Regions from separate parts of the Sphingobium sp. Cam5-1 genome, predicted to be linked through region 2. Evidence: predicted binding sites of a transcription regulator. Region 2 holds the regulator's gene; each other region holds the start of a gene.
The links. Region 2 encodes LexA, which represses DNA repair genes until DNA is damaged. Its sites were predicted from a motif close to GTTCCNCNCTTGTTCT; they were not measured.
Positions count from the first base shown of each region.

Region 1 (10,194 bases), 360 kb from region 2:
TGTAGCCAGAATGGCCACTATTCCGTGAACCAAGATATAGCCATTGAAAACATTGCGATATCCGGGCGGAGCGCTGCCTGATCCTTTGGCGAACCATTTCCAAAAGGTGTCCATGATCTATTTCGGCAGACCACGAACGCGCTCATAGGCGCGTCGAGTTGAATGTAATATGGCATCGAAGACAGATGAGCTTGGTTCCGGCTCAACTCGCTCGATTACGGGACTGCCTGACAAATAGATTCGTTTGGGCGGGCCGCCGTCTTCCAGCCGAACATTCGCACTTGCCTGTTCTCCATCTGCCGCAACCGCTTTTGTTACGTCCTCGATTAGTTCTTTATCCAAATCGGGTCCTTCGACCTCGATTTTGGCTTTGTCGCCTCCGACCTTTTTCGTGAATTCTTTCGCAGGGCCTTGAATTAACCTATTCACGTCCTGAGGATTAGGCCTGCTCACGGTGAAACTGAACCGCGTGACTGCTAGCGCGCTCCGTATCGCCTCGATGAAGTTGATAGGGTCAGGTATAGGCTCAACAACGATCACGGAGTTCGCGTCTCGTGCGAAAGGCGCTGAGTTCAAAAGACGGGCTAATTTTGCAGAAATTTCGCTCGTGTTCTGGGAAACGCCGCTCTTTCGGATAATTCCACATGCCTGTGTCGCTAAATCGAAGACACCAAGCGTAAACGGCGCGCGCATAGCTTCTTCTTCTAGGAAGTTATGAGTGGCCTCATCGAACTGAGGTGTCGTAACAGCTTGAGTCCTTCCCATCGCGAAAGCGATACCTTCGGAACTGACTTCCTCAACATTGCCGATATGCCATTCAGATCCTCGGCCTACATCAGCGGTCGGGCGTGCTTCGAACGAACGCCTGATGATGCTGATTGGGTCTGATGTTTCACGTAGTAAGTCGCCCTGAGGCAAGCCCTCGCATTTCACCCGAAGAATGTGGATATTGAACAAAGTAATTGCCCCCCTGCCTTACACTCACTCCGCCGCCACAGCCTCCAACCCCAACAGCGGCGCGAGATAGCGCCCGGTGAAGCTCCGGGCGTTCTTCGCGACCTTTTCGGGCGTGCCTTCGGCGACGACTTCGCCGCCCTTGACGCCGCCTTCCGGTCCCATGTCGATGATCCAGTCGGCGGTCTTGATGACGTCGAGGTTGTGCTCGATCACGACCACGCTGTTGCCCTGTTCGACCAGGGCGTGGAGGACTTCGAGGAGTTTGCGGACGTCTTCGAAGTGGAGGCCGGTGGTGGGTTCGTCCAATATGTAGAGGGTCTGGCCGGTGGCTCTGCGGGAGAGTTCCTTGGCAAGTTTGACGCGTTGGGCTTCGCCACCGGAGAGGGTGGTGGCTTGCTGGCCTACCTTTATGTAGCCGAGGCCGACTTCGGCGAGCATGGCCATCTTGTCGCGGATGGGGGGGACGGCCTTGAAGAATTCCACCGCGTCCTCGACGGTCATGTCGAGCACGTCGGCGATGCTGTGGCCCTTGAACTTCACCTCCAGCGTTTCGCGATTGTAGCGGGCGCCGTGGCAGACGTCGCAGGTGACATAGACGTCGGGGAGGAAGTGCATCTCTATCTTGAGCACGCCGTCGCCCTGGCAGGCTTCGCAGCGGCCGCCCTTGACGTTGAAGCTGAAGCGGCCGGGCTTGTAGCCGCGCGCCTGTGCTTCGGGGAGGCCCGCGAACCAGTCGCGGATGTTGGTGAAGGCGCCGGTATAGGTGGCCGGGTTGGAGCGGGGGGTGCGGCCGATGGGCGACTGGTCGATGTCGATCACCTTGTCGCAATGTTCAAGGCCGGTGACCTTGTCATGCGGGCCGGCGACGATGCGGGCGCCGTTGAGGGTGCGGGCGGACGCGGCGTAGAGGGTGTCGATGGTGAAGCTGGACTTGCCCGATCCTGACACGCCGGTGATGCAGGTGAAGGTGCCGAGCGGGATGCTGGCCGTCACACTTTGCAGGTTGTTGGCGCGGGCGTTGTGGACGGTGAGCTTCTTGCCATTGCCCTTGCGGCGCTTTGTGGGGACTTCGATGCGGCGGGTGCCGTTGAGGTAATCCGCGGTCAGGCTGTCGCGGTGGGCGAGCAGTTCGTTGAGCGTGCCCTGGGCGACGATGGTGCCGCCGTGGACGCCCGCGCCCGGTCCCATGTCGACGATATAGTCGGCCATGCGGATCGCGTCCTCGTCATGCTCCACGACGATGACGGTGTTGCCGAGGTCGCGCAGGCGCTTCAAGGTGACGAGCAGGCGGTCATTGTCGCGCTGGTGCAGGCCGATGCTGGGTTCGTCGAGGACGTAGAGGACGCCCGACAGGCCGCTGCCGATCTGTGACGCGAGGCGGATGCGCTGGGACTCGCCGCCCGACAGGGTGCCGCTGGTGCGGTCGAGGTTCAGATAGTCGAGGCCGACATTGTTGAGGAAGCCGAGGCGCTCGACGATTTCCTTGAGGATGGCCTTGGCGATCTGGTTCTGCTGGTCGGTGAGGTGCGCGGGGAGGGTGGAGAAGAAGCCGAGCGCGTCCACCACCGAGCGGCGGGTGGACATGGAGATGTCCTCGCCCGCGATCTTGACGGCGCGGGCTTCGGGTTTGAGGCGGGCGCCGTGGCAGGTCTCGCACGGCATGGCGGTTTGATATTTGCTGAGTTCCTCGCGCATCCAGGCGGAGTCGGTCTGGAGGAGGCGGCGGTTGAGGTTGCCGATGACGCCTTCGAAGGGTTTCTTGACCTCGTAGGATTTTTTGCCGTCTACGAAGCGCAGGGTGACGGGTTTGCCTGCGGTGCCGTGGAGGATGATGATTTTTACCTCCGGGGGGAGGTCTTTCCACGGGGTTTCCAGGTTGAAGCCGAACTCCTTGGCTAGGGAGCCCAGGACTTGCATATAGTAGGGGCTGGGCGGGTTGGACTTGGCCCAGGGGACGATCGCGCCCTTTTTGAGGGTTAGGTGCTCGTTGGGGACGACGAGTTCGGGGTCGAATTCCTGGCGTTCGCCGAGGCCGTCGCAGGCGGGGCAGGCGCCCTGGGGGGCGTTGAAGGAGAAGAGGCGGGGTTCGATCTCGGGGATGGTGAAGCCGGAGACGGGGCAGGCGAATTTTTCAGAGAAGACTATCCGGTTTTCCGGGATGCCGGCGTTTTTCATTTTTCCGGATGTTGGCGCTGGCCCACCCCCGGCCCAGTTCGGGGTGGACAGTCCCCCGGACTGTCCAGCCTGTGCCGGGGGCACAGGCGACCCCGAACTCGCCTGCGGGAGGGGGGATAAGTCCGCAACGGTGCCGTCCGCCAAATCCACATAGGCGAGGCCATCCGCCAGCTTTAGGGCTTGTTCGAAGCTGTCGGCCAGGCGGGTGCCCATGTCCGGATCGACTGCGAGGCGGTCGACGACGACTTCGATGTCATGCTTGTATTTCTTGTCGAGGGCGGGCGCGTCTTCGATCAGGTACATTTCGCCGTCGATGCGGACGCGGGTGTAGCCTGCCTTCTGCCACTCCAGCAGTTCCTTCTTATACTCGCCCTTGCGGCCGCGGACGACGGGGGCGAGGAGGTAGAAGCGGGTGCCTTGCGGAAGCTGCATCACGCGGTCGACCATCTGGCTGACGGTCTGGGCGCTGATCGGTTCTCCGGTCGCGGGGGAATAGGGGATGCCGACGCGCGCCCAGAGCAGGCGCATATAGTCGTAGATCTCAGTGACGGTGGCGACCGTGGAGCGCGGGTTGCGGCTGGTCGTCTTCTGCTCGATCGAGATGGCGGGGGAGAGGCCGTCAATATGCTCGACGTCCGGCTTCTGCATCATCTCAAGGAACTGGCGGGCATAGGCGGAGAGGCTCTCCACATAGCGGCGCTGACCCTCGGCATAGATGGTGTCGAAGGCGAGGGAGGATTTGCCCGAGCCGGACAGGCCGGTGATGACGATCAGGCTGTCGCGGGGGAGATCGACGTCCACGCCCTTAAGGTTGTGCTCACGCGCGCCGCGTACGGAAATGGTGGTCAGACTCATGGGGCGTGTTGTTCCAGATTTGTTCTTTGGGGGCAAGGGCGTTGCCGGGCTATTGGGCGCGGATATGGGATAGCAGGTGGCGGCTCGCAAGCGGCCTATGCTTTCCAGCGTGAGCAGGCGGTGGGTCGCCGAAAGATAGAGCGATATTAACCGATCAGGTGTATAAGGGTCGCGACGGGAAAGCTGCGGTGGTGGCGTCTCGACTTTTGGAAATATGTGAGATCCCGGATAGCCCGACAGCATCCCGGATACGCCCCCGGCCATCCCTTGCGCCGGGGGCGTTTTCATGTTCGGTCATTTTCGACGAGTGGTGTTTTACGCTACGATAACAAGGCTTTTTGGGATCGACAGAGGCCGCTGGCCTGTCTAGGTCTGCGCCGTGCCGGAAGGACTGACGGGTCCCAGCCTTCCCGACTCTATCGCGGACGAGGTCGCCTGAAGAGCGGCGAGTCCCAAGCAGTTCAATTGAGGGGGACCAATTCATGACATTTTTTATCAATCGCACCGGCGGCGCTTTGCTGGCGGCACTGTCTGCCACCGTGTTGATGGGCGCGGCGGCGCAGGCGAGCGTTATTCCGTTTGAATCCAACGGCCGTACGATCGATGTGCGCTATGACGATCTGGACCTGTCGAAGAAGTCGGGTCAGCAGGAATTGAACGCCCGCATCCGCCGTGCTGCGGTGAAGGTATGCCCCGGCCGCACGATGCAGGATCTGCGGTCCTGCCAGATCGCGGCGGTGGATCATGTCCGTGAGCCGGTCGCCATCGCGATTGCCAAGGCGCACGGTCAGGATGCGAGCCGCTTTGCCGAGGTGGGCAAGGATAAGGTGCCCGGCGCGGGGAAGTGAGGCTTTGCGTTTGAACGGGGAGGGGTAAGGCTCTTCATCCCTGGCGCTGCGCTGGCCCACCCCCTAACCCTTCAAACGAGTCACGTGCCTCGTTTGAACGCCTGCGGGAGGGGGAACGATGAGCGCTGACAGCGTGCCCCCGGGGTGACTGGAGTGTCGTGATTTTGACGGAGGATGCTTACTGGGAACCGGCTATCAGGACTGGCCGTTGATCCTGCGTGGCGCGAGACGTTCGCTGCGCCGAGGAGAGCAAGATGAGCGACAAGACCGATATTCGTCCCAACAGCCGTGAAGAAGCGCATGATGAGCGCCCAACCGATGCGCAGGACCATGCCGTTACCCCCGAGGAGCAGCTGGAGGAGGGGTTGATGGACAGCATGGACGCGTCCGATCCGCCATCGGCCACCAAGCCGGGCGATCATGGCGATCCGGTTCCTTCGTCCGGATTCCACGAAGAAGATGAGGATGAGAAGGCTGGGCGATAGACGGCGGCGATATTGGTGATATGATCCATGGGCGAGGCGAACCGGATCGGCGGTGGCCGGGCGGTTCGCCAAGCGTACGACGCTGCAAGGTGAGAGGAGCCTTATTGATGCCGACTTCCGCTACTCCCGCGATCGAACGCATTGCCCGGGTGCTGGCCGGACGCCAGCTGAGCCTGAATGGCGAGGGCGATGATCCCCATGCGGCGGGCGCGGTGGATGCGAGCTGGCAAAATTATCTGGATGATGCCTATGCCATCCTCCACACGCTGCGCGAGCCTGATGAGCAGATGGCGCAAGCGGGCGATGTTGCCGTGTGGCGCAGCATGATTGGCGCGGTGTTGGAACGGCGAGCCTGACGCAGCGATTGGCGGGGCGGTCGGCTCATGCCATAACTGGTGGATGAGCGGCCCTGCACTGAAGATCAAGATACAGCTTTATTGTGGCGACCAGATCGCCATGGGGCCGGGCAAGGCCGACCTGCTGGATGCGATCGCCAGCGAGGGGTCGATTTCGGCTGCCGGGCGGAAGCTGAAAATGAGCTATCGCCGGTGCTGGATGCTGGTGGATGTGATGAACCGATGCTGGTCTGCGCCGCTGGTGGCGACGTCCAGTGAGGGCGCGGTGCTGACGGATTTGGGGCTTAGCGTGCTTGCGCAATATCGCGGGCTGCAGAAGGCGGCGGCGAGTGCGGCGGGGCGGTCGCACTGGCCTGACCTAGCGCGGGAGTTGCGGGGCGACCCGCTGCCGGTTCAGGCGGACGAGTGAGGAGGATGCGTCGGCACCTGGGCATCGCGCAGGATGCCGGGTGTGGCGTTTGGCTGGTGGTTTAAGGCCTGCCCGTTGGGCGCGCCCGTCCGTGCCCCTTTTTTGGTTCACGCGGATACGCGGAGGGACTTGGCGTTAGCTTTGTGCTTGGATCGGGGCTTTGTTGGGCAGACGTGGCATCGGAATTGTGGCTGACTTTTTGCTGTTGCTCAGCGTCTCTGCGTCTCGCGTGATATGTTTCGCGCAGAGTATGCAGAAGGCGCAGAGTGGTTTTCGGCTTGGTTGTTAGTCGCGCGTGTACCCGATGTTCTTGGACCTGAAGATTATGTGTTCGCGCGGAACCTGTTCGACAAAGACTATATGCAGAATTTGACGTTGCAGGCGGGGAATAGCGGGCTGATCGTGGGTACGCCGAGCGAGCCGAGGACGATCGGGGTGACATTGCGGACGCATCTGGGGCGGTGAGGGGGCTTTGCTGCCCTCCTTTTATCGCTTTCATAAAAATTACATGTTGCGACGCACAAAGAAAAGTGATTCCCTGTAGTTGTCGGCAGAACCGGCGCTTAATCTTACAGTAACCATGTTGGGCGCATGTTCTGCTGATCGACTTGAAGTCGGAGGGCAAGAGCATGGGCACCAATGCAAGACCGGCTGACGGGGCAATCACCCTGGCTGAATTGCGCGAATTCGCCAGTTTCCCGTCTGCCACGCAGCGCTATATCCGCCGGTCGCTGGACATCGGCCTCCACCGCCGCGACGCCATGAAGCTATGGTCGCGCGACATGGTGGAGGAAGCGAGCATCCGCGCGCAGGCCCGCATTTACGGGCGGCTGGACGAGATCAAGGCGCGGGTGCCCGACGACAGCGGGCTGGACCAGATGGAGCCGTTCATGGCGCCTTTGGTGACGGTGTCGGCTTTCGATCTGGGGCAGGATCGGCTCAGCAGCTTTTCCGCCTATCGGTTTTTGTATGAACGGCTGTTGGGGGCGGGGGCGCGGCCTTGGTTGCCGGGAGCGTTCTGCGCGGCGGCGAGCTTGCCGCATCTGCATCCCGAGAAGCGCCGGGCTTTGTTGCAGTCGATCAGCGAGGCTGCGGCGACGGCGGTGGGGTGGTCTAACCGGGAGCCGACCTTCTACCCTGAGTGGGTGGAGAAGGTGGATATGAGCAAGGCGAACTGAGGTCCGGGCGCTCTTCCGGGTTCGCTCGCTTTGCTCGCGCCCACCCCTAACCCCTCCCGCTTGCGGGAGGGGGACGTCTGATTTTGGTCGGGTTTGATTGCTCTCTCAGGATGCCAGCCATTGCAGCGCCTGGCTTTCCTCGCTGAAGAATACCGCTGGCGTGTCTCGCATCAGCCGTTCCATCTGCAATTTGAGGAGGGCGGATTCGGGTAGCAGGACTCCATATTCGCTGATCTGGGCGGCATAGTTGGTGATGATCTTCATGAAGCTGTTCATGACTGTTTGGGATTGAACGGTGCATGCTTTCATATCGAGCAGGACGCGGTTGATCGGTGAGGGTCTGGCGGTCATGGCGGCGCGTTGCCGTAGCGCAGCGAGATAGCTGTCCACGGCATCGTCATCCCAAAAGCCTCGAAAGACGATTCGCAGCGTCCCGGGCTTGTGTCCTGTCACAAATTCAAAACGTTCCTCTGCCATCCGCTTCACTTGTCGGATGAAGGGGCGCTGCGCAACTGTCGTTTGGCTTAGGGTCCGTAGCGTCAAGTCGTGGGCAGCGATTTTTGTGAGCGGTTCATCCATTCACGACGGTGCCGCCATTGGGGTGGAGGACCTGGCCGGACATATAGCTGCTGTCTTCGCAGGCGAGGAACAGGAAGGCGGGGGCGACTTCATTGGGTTGGCCGGGGCGGCCCATGGGGGTGGATTCGCCGAAATGTTCGAGCTTTTCCGGGCTTGCGCCGCCGGAGGGGTTGAGCGGCGTCCAGATGGGGCCGGGGGCTACGGCGTTGACGCGGATGCCGTCTTTCACGAGATTTTCCGACAGGCTGCGGGTGAAGGCGGTGATGGCGCCCTTGGTGCTTGAATAGTCGAGCAGTTCCGATGAGCCTTGATACATGGTGACGCTGGTGCAGTTGACGATCGCCGCGCCTTTTTTGAGGTGCGGGCGGGCGGCCTGGGTCAGGAAGAACATGCCGAATATGTTGGTCTGGAAGGTGCGGCGCAGCTGTTCTTCGCTGATGTCGGTGATGTCCTGATCGGGATGCTGTTCGCCCGCATTGTTGACGAGGATGTCGAGGCGGCCGAAGCGATCGACCACCTGTTTGACGGCGTCGTCGCAGAAGGATTTTTCGCCAATGTCCCCGGCGATGGTGAGGGCCTGCTGGCCTTCGGCCTCGACGATCTGGGCGGTCTTCTTCGCGTCGTCATGTTCGCACAGGTAGAGGATGGCGACGTCGGCGCCTTCGCGGGCGTAGAGGGCGGCGACGGCGCGGCCAATGCCGCTGTCAGCGCCGGTGATGAGGGCGACTTTTCCCGCGAGGCGGCCGGAGCCCGGGTAGCGGGGTTCCCATTCGGGCTTGGGCTCCAGCTTGCTTTCGTGGCCGGGCAAGCCGTCTTCGTGGATCATTTCTTCATGATTGTCGGATGGGGTGTCGGGCATGGCGCATCTCCTTTTCCCGGCCAACACTTGGCGGAAGGGATGGTTCATGCGCTTGCGGCAAGGCGGGTCGTCTAGCCGCCCGTGCTGCGATTTTCCCAGATGGCGATGGGGGTGTCCGCACCCGGTATTTCCATGCGGACTTCGCGCAGGGTGACGGCGAGGACGCATACGGGACGCTGTTCGATCCCTAGCGGCTGGGCGCAGTGGACCGGGCCGTTTCCGGGCACGCGTTCAATGCGGCCGATGAGCCTGAGCCTCAGCCCGCGCGAGGGGGTGAAGTCTTCAGGGGCGAGGCGCAGCACTTTTTCGAAGGGACGGCCGTGGCGCCATAGGTCATTGCCGTCATTCTGGCCGAACTGGGCGAGGGCCAGGCTTTTGTCGGGCTTGGGCGTGGTTCCGTCCGGTTCGGGCGCGGTGGCTGTTGCAGGGGCGGGGCATTCGTCGCTGGTGGACCATGGCCGTTGCATCCAGAAACCCTCGGCATCATGGCCTTCCCCTTCGCTGGGGAGTCCGAAATCGGCGGCTTGCCACGAAATCGGCATGACATGGACGCGGAGCACGCCAGCCGCTTCATCATAGCGCCAGCGCATGGGGGTGGTGCTGTCCTTTTCCGCAGCGCCCGAGCAACCGAAGGGGAGGGCTATGTCGAACCGCTGACCCACGGCCCCGGCGATGTCATTCGGCAGCGGCTTGCCCGATGACAGGGCGTCGGCGGCGCGACGGGTGAGGTCGGCTATCTCTGCGCGGCCCCAGAGGCGCGGCAATTGCGGCTGGACCGGGAATGGCGGCGGGATGACGGCCGCCGGCGCGGGGGCAGGGGGCGGAGCCTTTGGCGCGGTGGCGCGGCCCAGCAGGAAACCGCCCGCGCCAATGGCGATGAAAGCGGCTAACCCCGCGGCTATGGCGAGCCGACTGGTCCTGGCACTGGGTTCACGCATAAGCCATTGATAGCAAAAATGGCTTCATCCTCCAGAGCATAAACATCTTTTTTCCCGCTTGCTGCGTTGACAGGGGCGGCGGCAGGCACGAGGCAGGGGGCGCATGACGATTGACCAAGTTCTGACGCTGCTGGTGCTGGCCGCCGTCGTCGCGGCGCTGATCTGGGACAAGGTGCGCGCCGATGTCGTCGCGCTGTCCGGGGCGGCGGTGCTGTTGATGACGGGCGTCGTGCGGCCCGTCAATGTGCAGGGCGCCTTTGCAAGTCCCGCGATCATCGCGCTCGCGTCGCTGTTCGTCATTGCCTATGCGCTGGAGCTGTCGGGCCTGCTCGACCGAGCGATCGCGATGGCGGTGGCGATGTGCAGGCGGATGGGCGCCACCGGCATGTGGCTGTTGTTGTCGATGATCGGCGCGGTGTCCTGCTTCCTCAATTCGACGCCGATCGTGGTGCTGGGCGCGCCGGTGGTGCGAGACGTCGCCAATGCGTTGGGCCTGTCTCCCAAGCGGTTCCTGATGCCACTGTCCTACATCACCATCCTGACCGGATGCTGCAC
Region 1 covers NZ_CP065138.1:313,899-324,092, forward strand. Annotated here, with positions in the region: gene IZV00_RS01695 (hypothetical protein) at 1-114, opposite strand, end outside; gene IZV00_RS01700 (hypothetical protein) at 118-957, opposite strand; gene uvrA (excinuclease ABC subunit UvrA) at 982-3,987, opposite strand; gene IZV00_RS01710 (UrcA family protein) at 4,470-4,835, shown strand; gene IZV00_RS01715 (hypothetical protein) at 5,090-5,320, shown strand; gene IZV00_RS01720 (hypothetical protein) at 5,428-5,676, shown strand; gene IZV00_RS01725 (winged helix-turn-helix domain-containing protein) at 5,720-6,085, shown strand; gene IZV00_RS01730 (hypothetical protein) at 6,320-6,550, shown strand; gene IZV00_RS01735 (hypothetical protein) at 6,715-7,263, shown strand; gene IZV00_RS01740 (hypothetical protein) at 7,369-7,740, opposite strand; gene IZV00_RS01745 (SDR family oxidoreductase) at 7,835-8,701, opposite strand; gene IZV00_RS01750 (hypothetical protein) at 8,773-9,639, opposite strand; gene IZV00_RS01755 (SLC13 family permease) at 9,743-10,194, shown strand, end outside.
Region 1: the regulator LexA is predicted to act here: its motif matches at 3,998-4,013, upstream of uvrA (excinuclease ABC subunit UvrA).

Region 2 (10,194 bases):
GGCTGCTTTGCGGCGCGCTGCTGTTCGCGCAGTTCAGCCAGTTCTTCGGGGGTCGCATAGCAGCGATAGGCATGGCCTGCCGCGAGCAACTGGTTAGCGACCTCCGCGTGCCGCTGCGATCGCTCAAACTGAAAGACGGCGGGCTCGTCGCCTGCAAGGCCAAGCCAGTCAAGGCCGTCGAAGATTGCGGCGACAGCGTCCTCGGTCGAACGGGCGCGATCGGTATCTTCGATGCGCAACAGGAACTTGCCGCCATGGTGTCGGGCGAATAACCAGTTGAACAACGCGGTGCGCGCGCCGCCGATGTGAAGAAATCCCGTGGGCGATGGCGCGAAACGGGTTACCACCTGCTTGTTCAAACCCGTTGCACTCACCGTTTTATTCCCCGACATCCGCCTTGCTCATTCATGAACGCGACGCCCCCTAGCATGGCTTTTGAGCCACGACAAACGTCCGTTGCGCCGATAATAAGGCGCAGCGGCCATCAGCTTTTCGCGCGCCTCGAACAGGCATTGGAGGCTGAGCGCGAGCAACTTGCGCTTTGGGTTCCGGTGGGCCTTGGATTGGGCATCGCGGCTTGGTTCTTTCTGCCTAACCAGCTGACATGGTTGTCTTTTTGCTGTTGCGCGATTGCGATTGCGAGTGGCGGATTGATGCTGCCGGAGGGCGGCCGGATACGCCACGCGATTATATTGGGCAGTCTGCTCGCGGCGTCAGGTTGCCTGTTAATATGGGGGAAAGCCCTGATCGTCGGCACGGCGCCATTGCCGCGTGCGACATTTGTAGAAGTGACTGGCGAAGTCAGGTCAGCCGATACGGTGCCAGCGCAGCAGATGAGTCGCGTATCGATCCGTCCGATCCACATGCCTGCGCTGCCTTCCTTGATCCGGGTGAACATAGCAGCGGCGGACCTACCCGAAGGGGTTGGCAAAGGCGCCATCATTCGCTTTCGCACGCGGTTGATGCCTCCTGCCGAAGCGAGCCTGCCCGGCAGTTATGATTTTTCGCGTCGAGCCTATTTTCAGGGGATCGGGGCAACGGGACGCGCGCTTAAGCCCATCGTCGTGCTACGCCCATCAACGGAGGCGCCGCCTCTGCGCAATCGTCTTTTCGCGCATATATTGAAGAATGCGCATGGCGACGGGGCGGGCATAGCCGCAGCGCTGGCGACGGGGGATCAGGGCGCCATCAGCGAGGCGGACGCCGACGCGATGCGCCGCAGCGGCCTTGCCCATCTGCTCTCGATCAGCGGGCTGCACGTCACCGCCCTTATCGGCGCAGTCATTTTTCTGCTGATGCGGGTCATGGCACTTAGTCGGCATGCGGCGTTGGACTGGCCGTTGATGCTGATCGCTGCGGCCGGTGGCGCGCTGGCGGGCCTGGGATATACTTTGCTGACGGGTGCGGAAGTGCCGACGGTTCGATCCTGCGTCGCGGCACTGTTGGTGCTGGGCGGGCTTGCGCTAGGGCGTGAGGCCATCACCTTGCGGCTGATAGCCGCCGGTGCACTGGTGGTTCTGTTGGCATGGCCAGAGGCGCTGGCAGGGCCAAGCTTCCAGATGAGCTTCGCCGCAGTTATCGCCATTGTTGCCTTGGGCGAACATCACCGCTTTCGGGCGTTCGCGGCATCCCGTGAGGAGTCAGTGCTTCGGCGACTGGGTCGCCACCTTGCCGTCTTGCTTCTCTCCGGCTTTGCGGTGGAAATGGTTTTGGCGCCGATCGCGTTGTTCCACTTTCACAAGGCCGGGATGATAGGCGCTTTTGCAAATCTCGTCGCTATTCCCCTGACAACCTTTGTGGTCATGCCGCTGGAGGCATTGGCCTTGCTGTTGGATGTTGCCGGTCTTGGGGCTCCTGCCTGGTGGTTGACGGGCCGCGCGCTCGACCTGCTGCTGCTGATCGCGCATTGGGTGGCGGCAAGTCCTTGGGCGATCGTCACTGCGCCTTCCGTGTCCAACCTGATTTTCGGGATCATCGTGCTGGGCGGCCTTTGGTGTCTGCTTTGGCGAAGCGCTTGGCGCTGGGTAGGACTGGCCCCCTTGGCGCTGGGGATGGCCATCATCATGATGAGTTCGCCACCCGACATTCTTGTGACAGCCGATGGGCGCCATGTTGCCGTTCGCGGGCAGGACGGTGGCATGGCTATTCTGCGCGAACGGGCTGGAGATTATGTCCGCGATATGATTGCGGAAAGTGCAGGCTATGGAGGTCCGCTGGGCGCTCTTGCAGACTTGCCCGAGGCGCGTTGTTCCATGGACTTGTGCATGGTGGCCCTAACCGGAGGAGGGCGCATATGGCAGCTATTGGTGACGAGAAGCGGGGTTGTCGTGCCCAAGGACAGCCTGGCCCGCGATTGCGCGCGTGCCGACATCGTTATCGCTGATCGCCGCCTGCCGCCATGGTGTCGGCCCCGCTGGCTGAAAGCCGACCGGCGGCTGTTGGCACATACCGGGGGGCTGGCGATCGATCTTGATGGAGGAACCGTGCGAACCGGGAAAATAGCGGGCGACGCACATCCGTGGGTCGCCCGGCCTTCCTATTTACCGTCGCGTCGCCGATCCGGTCAGTTGTACCGCCGGAGCAGACCAGCCAGCTTTCCTTGAATGCGCACCTGCTGCGAATCGTAGATTTGCGGCTCATAAGCATTGTTGGCAGGATCGAGCCTGACCTTAGGCCCCTGGCGATGATAATATTTCAGCGTCGCCTCGCTATCCTCGATCAGTGCAACCACGATTTGCCCCTCGCGCGCGACTTCAGTGCGCTGGATCAGTGCAAAGTCGCCGTCAAGGATGCCCGCGTCGATCATCGAATCGCCAGAAACCTCAAGAGCATAATGGTCTCCGGCGCCCAGTAGAGCGGCAGGAACGGACAGCATATTCTGTCCTTCCATGGCTTCGATCGGAACGCCTGCGGCAATCCGCCCGTGAAGGGGAATGTCGATCACGTCGTTGGCTGCGACCGGGGGCTTGGCCGACAGTTGCGGCTTGGGTGTCGCTGCGACCTTGGGGGCGCGATGCATTGCTTCAGGAAGTTTCAGAACCTCCAGCGCGCGCGCCCGGTTCGGCAGGCGACGGATGAACCCGCGTTCTTCCAGCGCATTAATCAACCGGTGAATCCCGGATTTCGACCGCAGATCGAGCGCTTCCTTCATCTCCTCGAACGAAGGCGAAACCCCGCCTTCATCGAGCCGAGTTTGAATGAAGCTGAGCAATTCCTGTTGCTTGGGCGTCAGCATGCCGACTTATCCTCCATGGAACGGATGGAGAACGCATAGGAAACGTAAGGAGGCAAGTCAAGCAGGTGGTTATTATCCCTTTCCGACAAGTAAGTTATCACGCGCCTCTGGTTTGCGGAGTACGATGATGGTCAACTCGTTCGGCTTCAAACCCTTGTCCTCTATGACACCGATTGAAATTCCAGACTCTTGCATGACGTGGGAAAGGCGAGTGAAAGGCTGGTTTTCTGGGGTCGGTTCGCTAGTTTTAACTGCAAAGGCTAAATCCGATTTGCTTGGCACTTTTTGGAACGCTTCGCCGAATGGCCCTTGCTGGACGCCGCATGATTTGAAGAAGTCGCAAAGTTGGTATGCGAAGGCTTGGGCCTCAGCATCCGGCACATGGGCGACCGTAATCCATGGGAGAGGCTCTTTCTGGAAAAGATCAGACTTTAGGAGAGGCAACATTGCATCTGCCTGGGACTTAGTAAGTTGCCGCATTTCCTGGGATTTTTGGAGGCGCTCTCTTACTTTTTCGGCCTCTGCGCTAGCCTCTTCGGCTCGCTGGTGCGCCTTGGCGGCATCGGCCTTCGCCTCTTCTGCCCGTGCATTAGCATCTGCGGCGCGCGCATCCGCTTCTGCGATTTTCGTGGCGTCTTCGGCGCTTTTGATGTCTGCTGATCTCGTCGCGGCTACACCGCCGACCAACCCTGTTATTACCGCCAAACCTCCGAAAACTGCGGTAGCCATCAATGAGTACCATGCTATTCCCGAAAGCAGCGCTGCCGAATTCCACATAGACATTCCCCCTCGATGGGGGTGGGGTATAGCAGCAACTTTGTGGGGCGTGGGAGTCTTGGGATGGGTCGGATTCGCTATCTGGCGCGTTAGATTAATGAGGAGAAGTATATTGGACCCAAATAAGCGCTTTGACCGCCTGCTAGACGCGATGGCCCACGGCCACGCGCCTGTTAGCGGGAAAAAGAAACCATCAGGTGATCAAGCATCAGATGCGGAACGTCGCGCATATTGTGACGAAACTCGAACTCCGCGAGATACTTCGGAAGATGCTTCTCGCTGACATGAATATGGGTGCCGTTGATCCCGCGCTTTAGCTGCGCCCAAAAGCCTTCAATGCCGTTCACGGTCGTTCCGGTTGGCCCAACATACTGTTCCGCGCTGTGGTTCACGGTCTTGTGCCAGTAGCCCTTGAACTCGCCCAGATCGCGGTAGCTGACCAGTTCGTCCGTGTGGATTTCGCTATGCGGCTTCACATTGGCGAACACGTGCGGCTCTAGCGTGGCCTTCTTCCGGTTCGGCACCACGCGGGTGATAACGTCGCCGTTGCGCTCACGCATGCCGATCACGATGGTTTTGTTGGCGCGGTAGTTGCCGGTTCCCTTATTCTCAACCTTCCCGCCGATGTATGTTTCATCGACTTCCACGATCTTGCCGAAGCCGCCCACTGGATCGTCGCCGTCAACCTGGCCCATATATTCGCGGATCATGTGACACATGCGCCAAGCGGTCTTGTAGGTCACTCCTAGTTGGCGCTCGACTTCCTTGGCGGCAACGCCGTTCCGCGAGGCGCAGAACTGGAACATGACGAAGAACCAATCGCGCAGGCTGGTGCGGGTGCGATCAAAAGGCGTTCCGGCAGTCGGATAAACCTGCGCGCCGCAATATTCGCAAGCGTAGGAGCGACGGCCCTTCACGCGGTAGAAATTGGCCGACTTGCCGCACTTCTCGCAATCGTGGCGATCCCCGTAGCGGACGCGCATCAGGTGATCGAGGCAGCTATCCTCGGTCGGGAAGCGGTCTTGGAACTGGCGCAGCGTAGGGGCTTTGTTGCTCATGCCCATTATATGCCATATCCGCCTACTTGTTTCAAGGGGATAATAACCAAGCAGGTTGCGCCAAGCGTAACGAAAGGAACGGACCTGCGTCACGGCCGTTCAATAGCGGCCTTCCCAAAGAGGGTGAATAGGAGAGTAAGATGGCCAACCAGAACGATCAGGACAAACAGCGCCGCCAGCAAGGTGGTGACCGCTCAAGCCAGGGCGGGCGTCAGCAGCAGCAGGAAAATCGCCAGGGTCAAATGGGCGAAAGCCGCAAAGACAAAAGCGATCACAGCAAGCAGCAGCGCTGATCTACGTTCGGTTAGATCACGGGGAGGGGCCGCTTTGCGGCCCCTTTCTCATTGTGAGAGCGGTACGATGGTTGCTTTGTCACCTACGGCGGCCGGGGGTGAGTCGGCCGGTCGAAGGATCAGGCACCCCGCTTGAGCCAGGGCTGCGGTCGCCGCGCTGTCTTGCGAAGTAACCGAGACCAAACCAGCATCAGTGAGATAGGCGCGAAGATAGTCGTCGCGCGATCCGGTCGCAGGAAGTGCGGCAGCGAGTTCCGCGATCGTCGTACGCGGGAGCGGGTTGGCGGCTCCGGCCATGTGGCGGACGAGCGGCATCAGGAACAGCGTTGCCGTCACGAAGGCGGATACGGGGTTGCCGGGGAGGCCGAGGAATAGGGTATCACCCAGCTTTCCCGCCATGAGCGGCTTACCGGGGCGCATGCGAATCTTCCAGAAATCCAGAGTGCCGCCTGCCGCCTGGAAAGCTGGCCGCACCAAGTCGTGATCGCCGACCGAGGCACCTCCGGTCGAGACAATGATGTCGGCCCCGGCGGCTTCTTTGAGGGACCGGACCATTGCGTCGAGATCGTCGGGAACGATGCCGACGTCGATAACCTCTGCGCCTGTCTGGCCGAGCATGGCCGCAAGCATGGGCGCGTTGGAGGACGGCAAGCGGCCAGAGGGCGTGGGCGCTCCGGGAGGGACGAGTTCATTGCCGGTTGAGATCAGGGCGATGCGCGGGCGGCCGCCGACCGGAAGGGTTCCGTGGCCCCCAAGAACGGCGAGAGCAATCTGCGCGGGACCCAATGCGGCACCGGCAGCGAGCAATAGATGATTTGCGCCAAAGTCGCTTGCCGCTGGGCGCACATTTCGTCCTGTGGGTAGTGGAGCGCCGAGGGGGTGCACGAGCTGGCCGTCCAGCTGCGCATCTTCCTGGATAAGGACCGTATCGGCGCCGGGCGGCAGTGGTGCGCCGGTGAAGATGCGACAGCATTCCCCCGGAGCCAAAGCGGAGGGAAGGGAGCCGCCCGCCGTGCTTTCAGCGGTTAGGCGCCAGGGGCCAGGCCATTCTTCCGCGCGAATAGCGTAACCGTCCATGGCCGATAGATCTGCCCAAGGCTGATCGCGCAGGGCGAAGATGTCACGTGCGAGCCATCGGCCTGCACAGTTGGAAACCGGGGCGTCCTCTTCCGGCAAGCGGCGGCCCAGCGCGAGCAGGCGCGCCTGAGCCTCCGCGACCGGGAGCAGGCTCATGCGGCGCGCCAGTCGCCCGACTTGCCGCCCGACTTTGCGAGCAGCCGGACCTTACCGATGATCATGCCCTTATCGAGCGCCTTTGCCATGTCGTAGATGGTTAGCAGCGCAACGGAGGTGGCGGTGAGCGCCTCCATCTCGACGCCGGTCTGGCCCGCGCTTCTGGCCGTGGCGGTGACGCTGACGCCCTCTGTTCCCAGATCGAAGTCGATCGTGACAGAGGTCAGGGCGACGGGATGACATAATGGGATGAGATCAGCGGTCCGCTTTGCCGCCATGATGCCCGCCACGCGCGCTACCGCGAGGACATCGCCTTTCTTCACCAGTCCTTGCGCGATGGCGGCCGCAGCTTCAGCGCTCATGCCGATATGGCCGGTGGCGATGGCTTCACGGGCAGTCACCGCCTTGGCGGAGACATCGACCATATGGGCCGAGCCATCTTCGTCGAGATGAGTGAGCTTGCTCATTCGCCGTTCAGCAGCGCGTGGGTGGCGGCTTCGACATCGGGCTGGCGCATCAGGCTTTCGCCCACCAGGAAGCAACGGACGCCATGTTCGGACATGGCGACCAGATCGGCATGGCTGCCAAGGCCGCTCTCCGCAACGAAGGTGCAGCCTTCCGGAGCCTGACCGACCAGTTCGTAGGTGCGGGCGAAGTCGACGCTGAAGTCGCGCAGGTCGCGATTGTTGACGCCGATCAGCCGCGAGCGGAGCTTCAGCGCGCGTTCCAGTTCATGGGCGTCATGGACTTCGACGAGCGCGTCCATGCCGAGACCAAGCGCGGCATCTTCTATCTCGGCCATCTGATTATCGTCCAGCGCGGCGGCGATGATGAGGATGGCGTCGGCTCCGAGCGAGCGGCTTTCCAGCACCTGCCAGGGATCGACCATGAAATCCTTGCGCAGGACGGGCAAGGCGCAGGCAGAGCGGGCGGCCATGAGATAGTCGTCATGGCCCTGAAAATAAGGTTCGTCCGTGAGGACCGAGAGACAGGCGGCACCAGCGGCTGCATAGGCCTGAGCATGGGCGGGCGGGTCGAAATTCTCTCGGATCAGGCCTTTCGACGGGCTGGCCTTCTTAATCTCCGCAATCAGGCCGAAGCCGGAACGGGCGGCGCTGTCGAGCGCCTGACGGAAGCCGCGCGGCGGCGTCTGTTCGGCGGCGCGGGCGTGGAGCGTCGAGACGGTGATCGCTGCCTTGCGGCGGGCCACTTCCTCACGCTTCGTATCGCAGATTTCGATCAGCTTGTTCGTCATTTATAGGCAATCCAGCAATTGAGCAACGCATTGGCAAGCCCGCGGTCGATGGTTTCGGCAGCTTCCTCGACACCCTCGCGCAGATCGGCAACGGCGTCCGCGACGACAAGGGCAGCGGCTGCGTTCAGCAGTACGGCGTCGCGATAGGCGCCCGGCTCACCCTGAAGCAAGGCGCGCAGGGCGGCGGCATTATGCGAGGGGTCACCGCCGCGTATCGCCTCAACCGGGTGGGTCGGTAGTCCAGCGTCGGCCGGGGTGAGGCGGCGCATGGCGACGATGCCCTGCGCGGTGACTTCGGCGACGTCGTTGCCGCCCGCGAGGGAGAGCTCGTCAAGGCCTTCATCCCCTGAGACAATCATGGCGCGATCGACGCCGAGTTCCGCCAGCGCCTCGGCATAGATGGGAACATAGGCGGGGCGGGCGATGCCGACTAGCTGACGGCGCACGCCGGCAGGATTGGCGAGCGGACCCATCAGGTTGAAGATGGTGCGCTGGCCGATGGCCTTGCGGATGGGGCCGAAGCGTTTGAGCGCGGGGTGATGTTTCTGTGCGAACAGGAAGCAGATGCCGAGATCGGCCAGCGTTGCCTCCGCCGTATCGGCGACCCGATCGAGATCGAGGCCGAGCGCTTCGAGCGTATCGGCGGCCCCGGCCTTGGATGACGCGGCGCGGTTGCCATGCTTGGCGACGGGCACTCCGGCGGCGGCTACTACGAGGCTGACGGCGGTCGAGACGTTGAGCGTGTGGTGGCCATCTCCGCCTGTGCCGCAGACGTCGATTGCGCCTGCGGGGGCGGCGATAGGGATCATGCGCGCGCGCATGGCGCGGGCGGCGGCGGCGATCTCCGTCGCGGACTCGCCGCGCTGAGCCATGGTGACGAGGAAGGCGGCGATCTCCGCCTCTGGCAGGTCGCCGTCGAACAACAGGTCAAAGGCGGCGGCGGCCTGGGTGGCGCTCAGCGGCGCTGCGGGATCGGGCAGGCGGGTCATCGCCCTTGCCTTAATCATGACGGGCCGCAGGAGTCGAGGGTGGGGTGCGGGAAAGTCTGACCGAATCAGGCCGCCGCGCGCTCCTTCACCGGAATCCCGGCGATCCGCATGAAGTTTGCCAGCATCTCATGCCCATATTCGGTGGCGATGCTTTCCGGATGGAACTGGACCGAGTGGATCGGAAGGCTCTGATGGCGGAAGCCCATGACCGAGCCATCCTCGCTGGTCGCATTCACGATGAGGCTCTGCGGAATGTCATCCACGATGAGCGAATGATAGCGGGTCGCGGTGAAGGGCGATGGGATGCCCGCGAAAAGCCCTGTGCCGTCATGAGTGACAGGGGAGGTCTTACCATGCATCAGGCCGCCCCGAACGACTTGCCCGCCGAAATGCTGGCCGATCGCCTGATGGCCGAGGCATACGCCCAGCAAGGGCGCGCCTGCGTCGGCGGCGGCGGCGACGAGGTCTAGGCTGACGCCCGCCTCATTGGGCGTGCAGGGACCGGGTGAAAGCAGGAAGGCGCTGGCGCCGCTGGAGAGGGCCTGGCCTGCCGAAATGGCGTCGTTGCGGACGACCTCCACCTCTGCGCCCAGTTCCATGAGGTAATGGACCAGGTTCCAGGTGAAGCTGTCATAATTGTCGATGACGAGGATCATGGGAGCATGGCTATAGAGAGCGAAGCGCGCCGGGCCAATCGGAATCGGCGCTTGGCGCTGGCTGAACCGGCTACATGCTTCTGCGTTGTCCTTCCGGAGCGACATGAGGGAGGATGGTATGAAGCGCTATGCCTATGGTTGGATCACGGCCCTGTTCTTCCTGGTGTCGATCGTGGGTCATTGGGTGTTTGGCTGGTGGGCCTATGTGGATGACGCAAAGACGCACGGGCAGGTGCCTGAACTGGCGGCCTATGCCATCGAGATGGGCCGGGATACGTTCGAGAATTGGCAGTCGGAATTTCTCCAGCTGATCTGGCAAGTCGTGGGCCTGGCCTATTTCCTCTATGTCGGCTCGCCAGCCTCCAAGGAAAATGACGATCGGTTGGAAGTGAAGGTGGACGAGCTGCTGAAAATGGCGGGGGGCAAGGATGCCGAGCAGTTGATCCGCGAAATCGACAGCCGTTATCTGCGCGCCGGGGGGCACGCGAAGCCGCACGGTCATGATCTGGGCTATGAATGACAGCGGGACGGAACCCGGAAGCTTGTCAGCCGCTTCTTGACGATATGTGTTCGTGAGGAGGACGGAAATGGCCAAAGCTGAGTTTACCGATGCGATCGCCCTGTTGAAAGCTGATCACCGCAAGGTCGAGGAGTTGTTCGACCAGTATGAGAAGGCAAGGGCCGCGAACCGGAAGCAG
Region 2 covers NZ_CP065138.1:677,793-687,986, forward strand. Annotated here, with positions in the region: gene gltX (glutamate--tRNA ligase) at 1-392, opposite strand, end outside; gene IZV00_RS03370 (ComEC/Rec2 family competence protein) at 429-2,603, shown strand; gene lexA (transcriptional repressor LexA) at 2,564-3,235, opposite strand; gene IZV00_RS03380 (hypothetical protein) at 3,308-3,964, opposite strand; gene IZV00_RS03385 (IS1595 family transposase) at 4,186-5,070, opposite strand; gene IZV00_RS03390 (hypothetical protein) at 5,211-5,363, shown strand; gene IZV00_RS03395 (molybdopterin molybdotransferase MoeA) at 5,412-6,596, opposite strand; gene moaC (cyclic pyranopterin monophosphate synthase MoaC) at 6,593-7,063, opposite strand; gene trpC (indole-3-glycerol phosphate synthase TrpC) at 7,060-7,851, opposite strand; gene trpD (anthranilate phosphoribosyltransferase) at 7,848-8,840, opposite strand; gene IZV00_RS03415 (anthranilate synthase component II) at 8,906-9,496, opposite strand; gene IZV00_RS03420 (DUF6766 family protein) at 9,615-10,016, shown strand; gene IZV00_RS03425 (hemerythrin domain-containing protein) at 10,084-10,194, shown strand, end outside.

Region 3 (10,194 bases), 1.1 Mb from region 2:
CATTGCGGCGGAGGCTCAGCGCGCCAATGGCTATGAGCTGAACGGCATGGATGGCGCGGGCTATACCATCTTTGCTTCGTCGCCGGAGGAGGAAGAACCGGCCGACGCGCCGCTGATCGTGGCGGAAACGCGGGTCGATATTCCTGAAGCCAGCGTGTCTGACGCAGTGATGATGCTGGACCTGCGCAACACCAATGCGCTGCTGTTCCTGAATGCTGGCACATCCGCCTATAACATGGTCTATCGCCGTCATGACGGGACGATCGGATGGGTGGAACCGCGGTTGGAAGCGCGCGCCTGACAGGTGCCTGACACCGGGTCCCGGCCCCGGGCTGCCATTGACCCAGAGCGGCAGGCAGCCTATGGGGCCGGGCTTTATATCCCCGGACAAGCGCGGTTTTTAAGGGGCAGCGCGCATGCCGGCTGTTCCAGGTTGGTCATGGTTCATTTCAACGACATCGTCGCGCCGCAGGCACTTGCAACAGACGTCTCGGCGAATGGCAAGAAGCCGCTGTTCCAGAAAATCGCGCAACTGGCCGCGTCCGCCTATGGTCTGGAGGCGAACGCGGTATCGGAAGCACTGTTCGAGCGCGAACGACTGGGATCGACCGGCTTTGGCGGCGGAGTCGCCATCCCGCATGCGAAGATTCCCGGCCTGGACCGGATGAGGGGCGTCGTCATCCTGCTCAATCCCCCGCTTGCCTTCGACGCGGTCGATGATGCGCCGGTCGACATCGTCTTCGCCTTGCTGTCGCCGGTCGATAGCGGGGCGGAACATTTGAAGACGCTCGCCCGCGTGTCGCGCTATCTGCGTGATGAGGGGCATGTCGCCCGGCTGCGCGGGGCGAAGTCAGCCGAGGCGCTGCACGCGCTGCTGGCCGGTGGCGAAGCGCGTGACGCCGCCTGAAATGGACGGCGCGCCGAGCGGCGAGGCGGCGCATTTCCGTGCGCTCGAGAATCTCTATCGTTCCGCGCCGATCAACCGGATGTTCCGGTCGGAGCTGACGATTCCCGAGGCGGGCCGGTCGATCATCGAGTTCGATGTCGATGAAGAACAGTTTCACGCGGCGGGCGCGGTTCATGGCACCGTCTATTTCAAGATGATGGACGATGCCGCCTTTTATGCTGCGAACAGCCTTGTCAGCGATCGTTTTCTGCTGACGACCGCCTTCAACCTGCTGTTCACCCGCCCGATCGGGCCGGGCCGGATCCGGGCCGAAGGGCGGTGGATCAGCGGCAAGCGGCGGGTGTTCGTCGCCGAAGCGAGCCTGATCGACATGGACGGCGAAGAGGTAGGCCGGGGAACGGGCACCTTCATGCGGTCGCAATTTCCGCTGTCTTCGCTGCCGGGCTATGCAGGCTGACCGGCTGACCAGCGCGATGCTGGTCGGCGTGCTGGTAAGGCGCGCGGCCGGGGCGGGGGGCTTTGCCACGGTGCTGGTCAAGGGCGACGAGATTAGTGGCGCAATCCTTATCGAAGCCGCTGAAAGGGGGCAGGCTATGGGCCTGTTCGAACGGGTTTCCGATTTTGCCGGTGGATATAGGTTGGAGCGTTGCGGACCCGCGCCGGAGGAGGGAAGTGATTCCCTCAATCAATATATAGCGAGGCGTCGGAGATCAGACCCCGATCTGTGGATCGTGGAACTCGATATCGCGGATGCGGAACGGTTCGCCGCTGAAACGATCTGTTGATCGTTGACTCTGAACGGATGGAAAGGCACTGGCCCCACCCAACGCTTAACGCGCAGGTTGCCAAATTCGCCCGTGGGGGGCGGGCGAGGTAAACACGCAGACGGGGGGCGGCCTGACGTCGATTATGTGATGGGGTTTTTCCCGACGTCTCTGGCCAAGAACCGCATGTTTCTGAGCTGTAATGAGTTTTCGTTTGAAGGCCGCGACTGCCGCGGCATTTGCCCTGACCGCCACCGTCGCGGTTACAGCGGCCGACATGTCGAGCGCTAGCGAAGTCGCTCCTTCGGTCGTCTCCCTTGCCGGGAATCAAGAGCTGAATGCAGCTCCGGCGGCTTCCAAGCCCGCTGTTATTTTTGCCGCGCCGCGCGAAGTCGCTCAGCCGCTGGCCAATCTTTCCAATAGCGCCGATGTGCGTGCCGACAATCTGTCCGCTCTGGTCGATGCGCAGGGCGAAGCCGAAAGCGTCGAAGGCGACATGAAATGTCTGGCTGGCGCGGTGTATTTCGAATCAAAGGGCGAGAGCCTGGAAGGCCAGCTGGCCGTTGCCCGCGTCATCATCAATCGCGTGAAGTCGGGCCGTTTCGCCAACAGCATGTGCGGCGTCGTCTATCAGCCTGGCCAGTTCAGCTTCGTCCGTGGCCGTGGCATGCCGACCATCCCGATGGCCAGCGAGAGCTGGCGTGAGGCTGTCGCGATCGCACAGATTGCGATTCAGGACAGTTGGAACAGCAAGGCCGAAGGCGCGCTGTTTTTCCATGCCCGTCGCGTGTCGCCGAGCTGGGGCAAGCGCCAGCTGGCCTCGATCGACAATCATATTTTCTATCGCTGATCCTCGGGTCGCACATCACAAGGACAGCGGGCCGGTTCAGGGAACTGAATCGGCCTTTTCTTTTGTTCCCTTCTTGTTCTAAGATAGGGGCATGAGTCCGGTTTCTTCCATGCCCACCCCTGATCGGCACTGCTCTCCCCTGACCGATGGCACGGCGCTGGCCGTGGCGCGTGGCACGCTGCGGCTGTTTTTTCGCCATGACATGAGCGGAATTTTGGAAGTGCCGCTGCCCAATGGGCGCCGCGCCGACATCATGGCGCTGGACAGCGCGGGGCGGATCAGCATCGTCGAGATCAAGTGCAGCCGCGCCGACCTGCTCGGTGACATGAAATGGCCGGATTATCTGGACTATTGCGATCGCTTTTTCTGGGCGGTGCCATCCGGCTTTGACCTGTCGCTGTTCGATAGCGAGGCTTTATGGCCAGCGCGCACGGGCCTGATCGTTGCGGATCAATATGATGCCGAATTACTGCGGCCTGCGCCGGTGGAACCGCTGGCGGCGGCACGGCGGAAAGCGGAGACACTGCGCTTTGCAAGGCGGGCGGCGCGGCGGCTGACCGCACTGGCCGATCCCGATCATGCCGCCGAGCTGGGATGGTGACATAAGGTTATCCACGATGAGGCGTCAGCGGGGGCGCGTACCCCAATATTCATCGGCCAGGAATCGGTGGAGCGCTGTCGATCCCTGCCGCGCTGCTGTCCGCGCCATGTGGCGGCGTATGTCATAGCTGCTGTTGGTGAGGCCGCTATGGAATGAATCCAGCGCCTTCTTCGTTTCATGCGGTGCATGCGTATAGGGTTGGAAGATATTGCCGAGGGCCTGTTCCCAAGCTTTCTCGATGTCGTTCTTGCGCTCCATAACCTGCCTCTCCGGGCTTGGGATGATAGAGAGGAGATGGGAAGGCGGAGGGCGTGAGACAAGGCGTGTCGGGCGAGGGGCTTAGAGTATCTTGCTTTTTAAATCACTCACCTCCGTTCGGGTTGTCCGAACGAGTCACTTGCCTCGTTCAGATGTCGAAGCCCTCCTCTTCCTAGAAAGAAGTAGAGCCGTTGGCTTCGCCGGCCTTCGGCTCGACAGGCTCAGAGCGAACGGGGTTAGGTAAGCCTGTTACAGGGCACGATTCTCTAAAACCGGCTCAATTGAATGGGGCTGGGAGAGATATGCTCTTAAAAAGTCGGTCCCTGCACCGGCCCCGAAGGCGCAGCCTTTGGCTTCGATGCTGCCAACGCCTCGACAATTCCGGAGGTGCGCGCGTCCCGTTCCGCATAGTCGCGCGCGGACATGCCAGCGATGGTGTCGCGCTTGTCCGCATTAGCCCCTTGAGCGACGAGCAGGCGGACGAGTCCGATGTCGCGCAGCTGCACCGCGCGGATCAGCGGAGTTTCGCCACTGCCGTTGGTCTTGTCGATCTGCGCCCCACCGGCGAGCAGGGTGCGGACCCCGTCCTCGAACCGGGCCTGCACCGCGTTCATGAGCGGCGTATTGCCACGATTGTCGGCAAGGTTGGGATTGGCGCCTTTGGCGAGCAGGAAGGAGAGCCATGTATTGTCACGACGGGCGATGACGAGGTGCAGCGCGGTTTCGCCGCTGGTGACGTCGCGGCTGTTGATGACGGTCGATCCGGGCTTCTGGATGAGGTCGGTGACCTTCTGCCCGTCGGCGTCCTTGACCGCCTTCAGGAAATTATAGGCGTCCGAAAATTGCGCTTGCGCCGCGACTGGCGAGAGCAATGTCAGCGCCAGAGCTGCTGCGCGCGCCGCGCCGATCCAAGCCGGAAAAGCCTTCATCATCGTCCTTAAGCCCCGTTGGCATTTGCAATAGCGCCCATAGCAGGGCATGGCTGGCGGCGCCATGAACAAAGCGATCCGATCCCTCATCCTGCCGCTCACCGCCCTGCTGGCCGCCTGCAATATGGGTGCTGGCGGCAACGCATCAAGCGAGATGGAAGGGACACGCGGGGATCTGGCCGGGGCGCGGATTGGGGCGCCTTTCATCCTGACCAATCAGGATGGGAAGAAGGTGCGCTGGGACGATCTCAAGGGCAAGTACCGGCTGGTCTATTTCGGCTACAGCTATTGCCCCGACGTCTGCCCGCTCGATTTGCAGCATATCATGCAGGGCTTTTCGCAGTTTGAGAAGGTGGATGCAAAGCGGGCGGCGAAGGTGCAGCCGATCTTCATCAGTGTCGATCCGGAGCGTGACACGCCTGCGGTTCTGAAGACCTATGTCGCGGCCTTTCACCCCAAGCTGATCGGCTTGACTGGCACGCCTGACGAGATCGCGAAGGTGGAGAAGGATTTCGTCGTCATCGCCAACAAGGAAAAGGCGGAAGGCGCCGGTGACTATCTGGTAAGCCATAGCCGCACGCCCTATCTTTTCGGCCCGGATGGCCAGCCTGTGGCATTGGTGCCGGTGGATGATCCGGGAACGGCGGACAAGCAGGAAGGCACTGCGGACGATGTGCGCGCCTTCCTGGAAAAATGGGTCAAGTGACGGTTTGAACTTCTGGGAAAAGCCCCTCGACAAGCTGGACCGCGCGGAGTGGGAAGCACTGTGCGACGGGTGCGGCAAATGCTGCCTGCACAAGGCGGAGGATGAGGATACCGGGCGCGTCTATCCGACCAACGTCGCCTGCCGATTGCTCGACCGGCATAGCGGACAGTGCAGCAATTACAGCGAACGGCGGCGCTTCGTGCCGGATTGCGTTCGGTTGACCCCGCAAAAGGTGAAGACGATCAGCTGGCTTCCGCGCACTTGTGCCTATCGGCTGCGGGGTGAGGGCAAGCCGTTGCCGTCCTGGCACTATCTGATCAGCGGCGACCGGGAAGCGGTGCATCGCGCCAAGGAGTCGGTGCGCGGCTGGACGATTGCCGAGGCGGACGCGGGCGACTGGGAAAATCATCTTGTCGACCGGGAACTCTGACAGCAGCATCACTATCGACGGCATTGCCGTTCCGGTTCGAATCCGCCGTTCAGCGCGGGCGAAGGCTTATCGCCTGTCACTGGATCATGCGCGCGGGGAGTTGCGGCTGTCGCTGCCGATGCGGGCCAATCTCAACCGGGCGCTGGGATGGGCGCAGGGGCATGAAGGCTGGGTCCGGTCGCAGATGGCGGCGCGACCTGCAATGGTGCGGTTGGAGGATGGGATTTGCTTTCCGCTGGAAGGGCGGGAAGTACGGATCTGCTGGATGGCGGATGCGTCGCGTACCGTGCGGATTGAGGGTGATCGGCTGATGCTGGGGGGCGTGCGCGAGTCGGTCGGGCCGCGTGTGCTGCGCTGGCTGAAGGCGCGGGCGAAAGCGGTGTTGGAAGAGGAGAGCCATGCGATGGCGGGCGATCATGACTTGATCGTGGCGTCGGTTGGCATTGGCGATCCGCGCAGTCGTTGGGCAAGTTGTGCGTCGAGCGGGGCGATCCGCTATAGCTGGCGCTTGATCCTGTGCCCGCCGCATGTTCGGCGGGCGACGGTTGCGCATGAACTCGCCCATTTGCTGCACATGGATCACAGTCCGGCATTCCACGCGGCCCATGCCCGGATATTGGGGGAGGACCCCAAGCCTGCCCGTGCCTGGTTGAGGGAGCATGGGGCGGGGCTGCACCGCTATGTTGTTTAGGGCGCCAGATCGCTCGCCGGGCACTCATGCGCGGCATCAGGTCGATGGGCGAGGCCGCAGTCGCGGCAGATGACATGATTGCCAGGGGCGAGGCCGTGGCCGACCGACACCCGTTCGTCGAAAACGTAGCAGTCGCCCTGCCAGCGGCTTTGTTCTTCCGGCATTTCCTCCAGATAGCGCAGAATGCCGCCGCGCAGGTGATAGACATGCTCAAAGCCGCGTGAGCGCACCAGCGCCGTCGATTTTTCGCAGCGGATACCGCCGGTGCAGAACATGGCGATGCGGGGTTCGCGGCCTTCCTCCCGCAGCTGCTCGGCGAAGCGGTCGAACCAGGCGGGGAATTCGCGGAAGGATCGGGTGCCGGGATCGATTGCGCGCTCAAAGCTGCCGACGGCGACCTCGTAAGCGTTGCGGGTGTCGATGACGATCGTGTCGGGATCGGCGATGAGCGCGTTCCATTCGGCGGGGTCGAGATAGCGCCCGGCTTGTGAGGCGGGGTCGAGATCGCCTGCGCCCAGGGTCACGATCTCCGCCTTCACTTTGACCTTCATGCGGGCGAAGGGGGCTTCGTCCGCCGTGGCGAATTTGACGTCCAGATCGGCGCAGCCCGGAAGGGTGCGGATATGGGAGAGGAGGGCGTCGATCGCCTGCTCGCTGCCCGCGACCGTGCCGTTGATACCTTCGCGCGCGAGGATCAGCGTGCCGCATGTGCCAAGTTGCGCGCAGAGATCGCGCAGCTGTGCCGCCAATGCTTCCGGATCGGGGAAGGCGGCGAAACGGTACAGCGCGGCGATGGTGAAGGGCGGAGCCATGGCGCGCCCATAGCCGCTTCAAACCGCTCTTGAAAGGGTTACAAAGAGCGCGCATAGGCGATCCATGGTTCCCTTTTCGTTCGCGGGTCACGAGTTTCTGGCTTTGCCTGAAGCGGCGCTGTTCTGGCCCGCGCGATCGGCGTTGCTGGTCGCGGATCTGCATTTTGAAAAGGCGAGCTGGTTCAGCCGATTTGGCCAGTTTCTGCCGCCGCATGACAGTCAGGCGACGCTGGACGTCATTGAAGCGCTGGTGGCGCGGACGGGCGCGCGGGCCGTCTGGTCGCTGGGTGACAGCTTTCACGATGCCGATGGGGCGGCGCGGTTGCCGTCCAAGGCGCGCGCGAGGCTGGAGGCGCTGACGGGGCGGCTCGACTGGCTCTGGATCACCGGCAATCATGATGCGGGCATGGATGCGACGCCGGGCGGGCGGCGCATGGTAGAGGCCGAGGTTGATGGCATCTGGCTTCGGCATGAGGCTGATCCGGTTGATCCGCGACCTGAGATTTCGGGGCATTTCCACCCCAAGCTGCGGCTGTCGGTGCGGGGGCGGCGGGTGTCGCGGCGCTGCTTCGTGGGATCATCGTCAAAGTTGATCCTGCCAGCGCTGGGCGCGCTTACCGGCGGGCTTGATGCAAGCCATGGAGAAATTCGCCGTGCGGTGGGTCCGGGCGCCATGGCGATGGTGCCGGTTGCGGACAGGATGCTGCGTTTTCCGCTTGGCTAGTCACGCTACGGAAACGGGGCGTTAAGCTGTTGCTGCTAAGCCACAGTGGCCTGTAATAAGGTCAAACGCCGGGCGCAAAAGGTTGGAAAGGCTGGCTTGCCTTGCCTTCGGCTTGCTGTGTCCGCATAATCGCACTCCTGAAGTCGACATGGGAAAATCATGCGCCGCAGGAGAGGAAAGGGTCTCATGAACAAGAAAAATCTCTGGCTATTGTCCGCTGGCATGATTGCGCTGGCCGGGTCGGTTTCCCATGCCCAGGCGCAGGAAGCGCAACCGCAGAACGGCGCGGCGGACGATGATGGCATCATCATCGTGACTGCGACGCGCCGCCCCAGCCCTCTGTCCGATGTGCCCATCGCGGTATCGGCTGTTTCCGCACAGGCAATGCAGAATAGCGGCGCGAGCGACATCCGCGCGCTCAACCAGCTGGCGCCGTCGCTGCTGGTGTCATCCACCGGATCGGAAGCGAATGCGTCCGCCCGTGTTCGCGGCATTGGCACGGTTGGCGACAATCCGGGCCTTGAAAGCTCGGTCGCGCTGTTCATCGATGGCGTCTACCGTTCCCGCACGGGTGCGGGGCTTAACGAACTTGGCGAGATCGAGCGGGTCGAAGTGCTGCGCGGACCGCAGGGTACGCTGTTCGGGCGCAACGCTTCGGCGGGTATGATCAACGTGATCAGCAAGGCGCCCGAATTCAAACTGGGCGGCAAGGCCGAGATAACCTACGGCAATTATGATTATTGGCGTCTGGCCGGGCGCATCACCGGACCTGTCTCCGACAAGCTGGCGCTAAGCCTGGATGGCGTGTGGTCGAAGCGGGACGGTTTTTACGACCTGGTGGATACCAGCGGCAACAAGGTTGGCGAAACCAACGATCGCGATCGCTATTTCGTGCGCGGACAGGCGCTGTTCGAGCCCAATGATGCGCTGTCGATCCGCTTGATCGGCGATTATACCAATCGTGACGAGAGCTGCTGCGGCGCGGCCTATATCGAAACGCGCGAGCGTCGGCCGGTCGCGGGTGGCGGATACAGCACCGCGCCGTTCAACCGCATCGCGGCGATCCTTGCCGGGCAGGGCAGCGTGTTCGCGGCCGATCCCTATGACCGCGAACTGACGATCACGCCCGGGCGCGACTATGTCAGCAAGGTCAAGGATTGGGGCCTGTCGGGCGAGGTCAATTATGATCTGGGCGGGACGAAGCTGACCAGCATCACCGCTTATCGCGATTATAAGAGCCAGGATTATGGCGATTATGATTATAGCGGGGCCGACCTGCTGTATCGCGATCCCAACACCTACCGCCAGTTCCGCACCTTCACGCAGGAGTTGCGCGCGCAGGGTTCGGCCTTTGGCGAGGTGCTCGACTGGTTGGTCGGCGGCTATTATGCGCATGAGAAGCTGACGCTGGAGGACAATATCGTCTTTGGCGACGATTATGGCCGCTTTGCCGCTTGCCGCCTGATGGCGGGGGCAGGCGTCAACAGCAACCTGACGGCGCAGCAGTTGGCGGCGTGCGGCAGTGGTCTGGCGACACAGGCGCTGATCACCGGGACGCAGGCGCAGCTGAATGCGGCGCTGACGCCAGCGGTCGGAGCAGGGCAGGCCGGGGCGATTTCCACCGGCTTGGGCAACGGGCTGCGCGCGCTTGCGGCCATTCCGGCGGGGACGGGCGATGTTGCCTCGGTCTATCGTCAGAAGAGCGAGAATTGGGCGCTCTTCACGCATAATATCATCCACATCACCAAGCAGCTCGATCTGACGCTTGGGTTGCGCTACACGCATGAAAGCAAGCGTTTTGCGGCCGATTTCGATAATAACAATGCGATATGCGCGGCATTGCAGGGAACGAGCTTGCCCACGTTGGCGACCACACCGGCCCTTGGCCAGGCAGCGGCGCTGGCAGGCGGCATCCTGACGCTGGGTTGCCTTGGCAACGGTTCGACCGGGCTCAACGCGCTGAACCTGAATGATCGGATCAGCGATGGTGAATTTTCCGGGACGGCGGTGCTGTCGTGGAAGCCGGTAGACGAGATGCTGGTCTATGGCAGCTATTCGAAGGGTTATAAGGCAGGCGGCTATAATCTCGATCGGTTCCAGTTGGGATCGACCGGGCTAAACCCGGTTCCGGCTGTCTTTTCGCCACGTAACAACGCAGATGTGACGAGCCTTCGCTTTGCCGCGGAGAAGGTCGACGCGTTCGAAGTGGGCCTGAAATATACCCAGCCCAAGTGGAGCGTGAACATCGCGGCGTTCCGGCAGGAGTTCAAGAATTTCCAGCTGAACACCTTCAATGGCACCAGCTTCGTGGTCCAGAATATCAATGGCTGCGACGGGTCGCTGTCGGCAGGCCGTACTTGTGACAGCGGGGATGTAGGGCCGGGCCTGATCAGCCAGGGTGTCGAGCTGGAACTGGCAGCATCGCCGGTGCGCAACGTCCGACTGGCCGGTGGATTGACCTATGCGCGGGCGAAGTTTGCTAACCGGCTGGTGGGCAGCGGCGATGGATCAGTGCCGCTTGA
Region 3 covers NZ_CP065138.1:2,471,174-2,481,367, reverse strand. Annotated here, with positions in the region: gene hpf (ribosome hibernation-promoting factor, HPF/YfiA family) at 1-301, shown strand, start outside; gene IZV00_RS12380 (PTS sugar transporter subunit IIA) at 440-907, shown strand; gene IZV00_RS12375 (PaaI family thioesterase) at 909-1,364, shown strand; gene IZV00_RS12370 (DUF1491 family protein) at 1,354-1,692, shown strand; gene IZV00_RS12365 (cell wall hydrolase) at 1,874-2,521, shown strand; gene IZV00_RS12360 (MmcB family DNA repair protein) at 2,631-3,122, shown strand; gene IZV00_RS12355 (hypothetical protein) at 3,147-3,380, opposite strand; gene IZV00_RS12350 (ankyrin repeat domain-containing protein) at 3,689-4,312, opposite strand; gene IZV00_RS12345 (SCO family protein) at 4,359-5,015, shown strand; gene IZV00_RS12340 (YcgN family cysteine cluster protein) at 5,020-5,445, shown strand; gene IZV00_RS12335 (M48 family metallopeptidase) at 5,426-6,136, shown strand; gene trhO (oxygen-dependent tRNA uridine(34) hydroxylase TrhO) at 6,133-6,948, opposite strand; gene pdeM (ligase-associated DNA damage response endonuclease PdeM) at 7,013-7,672, shown strand; gene IZV00_RS12320 (TonB-dependent receptor) at 7,859-10,194, shown strand, end outside.
Region 3: the regulator LexA is predicted to act here: its motif matches at 2,586-2,601, upstream of IZV00_RS12360 (MmcB family DNA repair protein).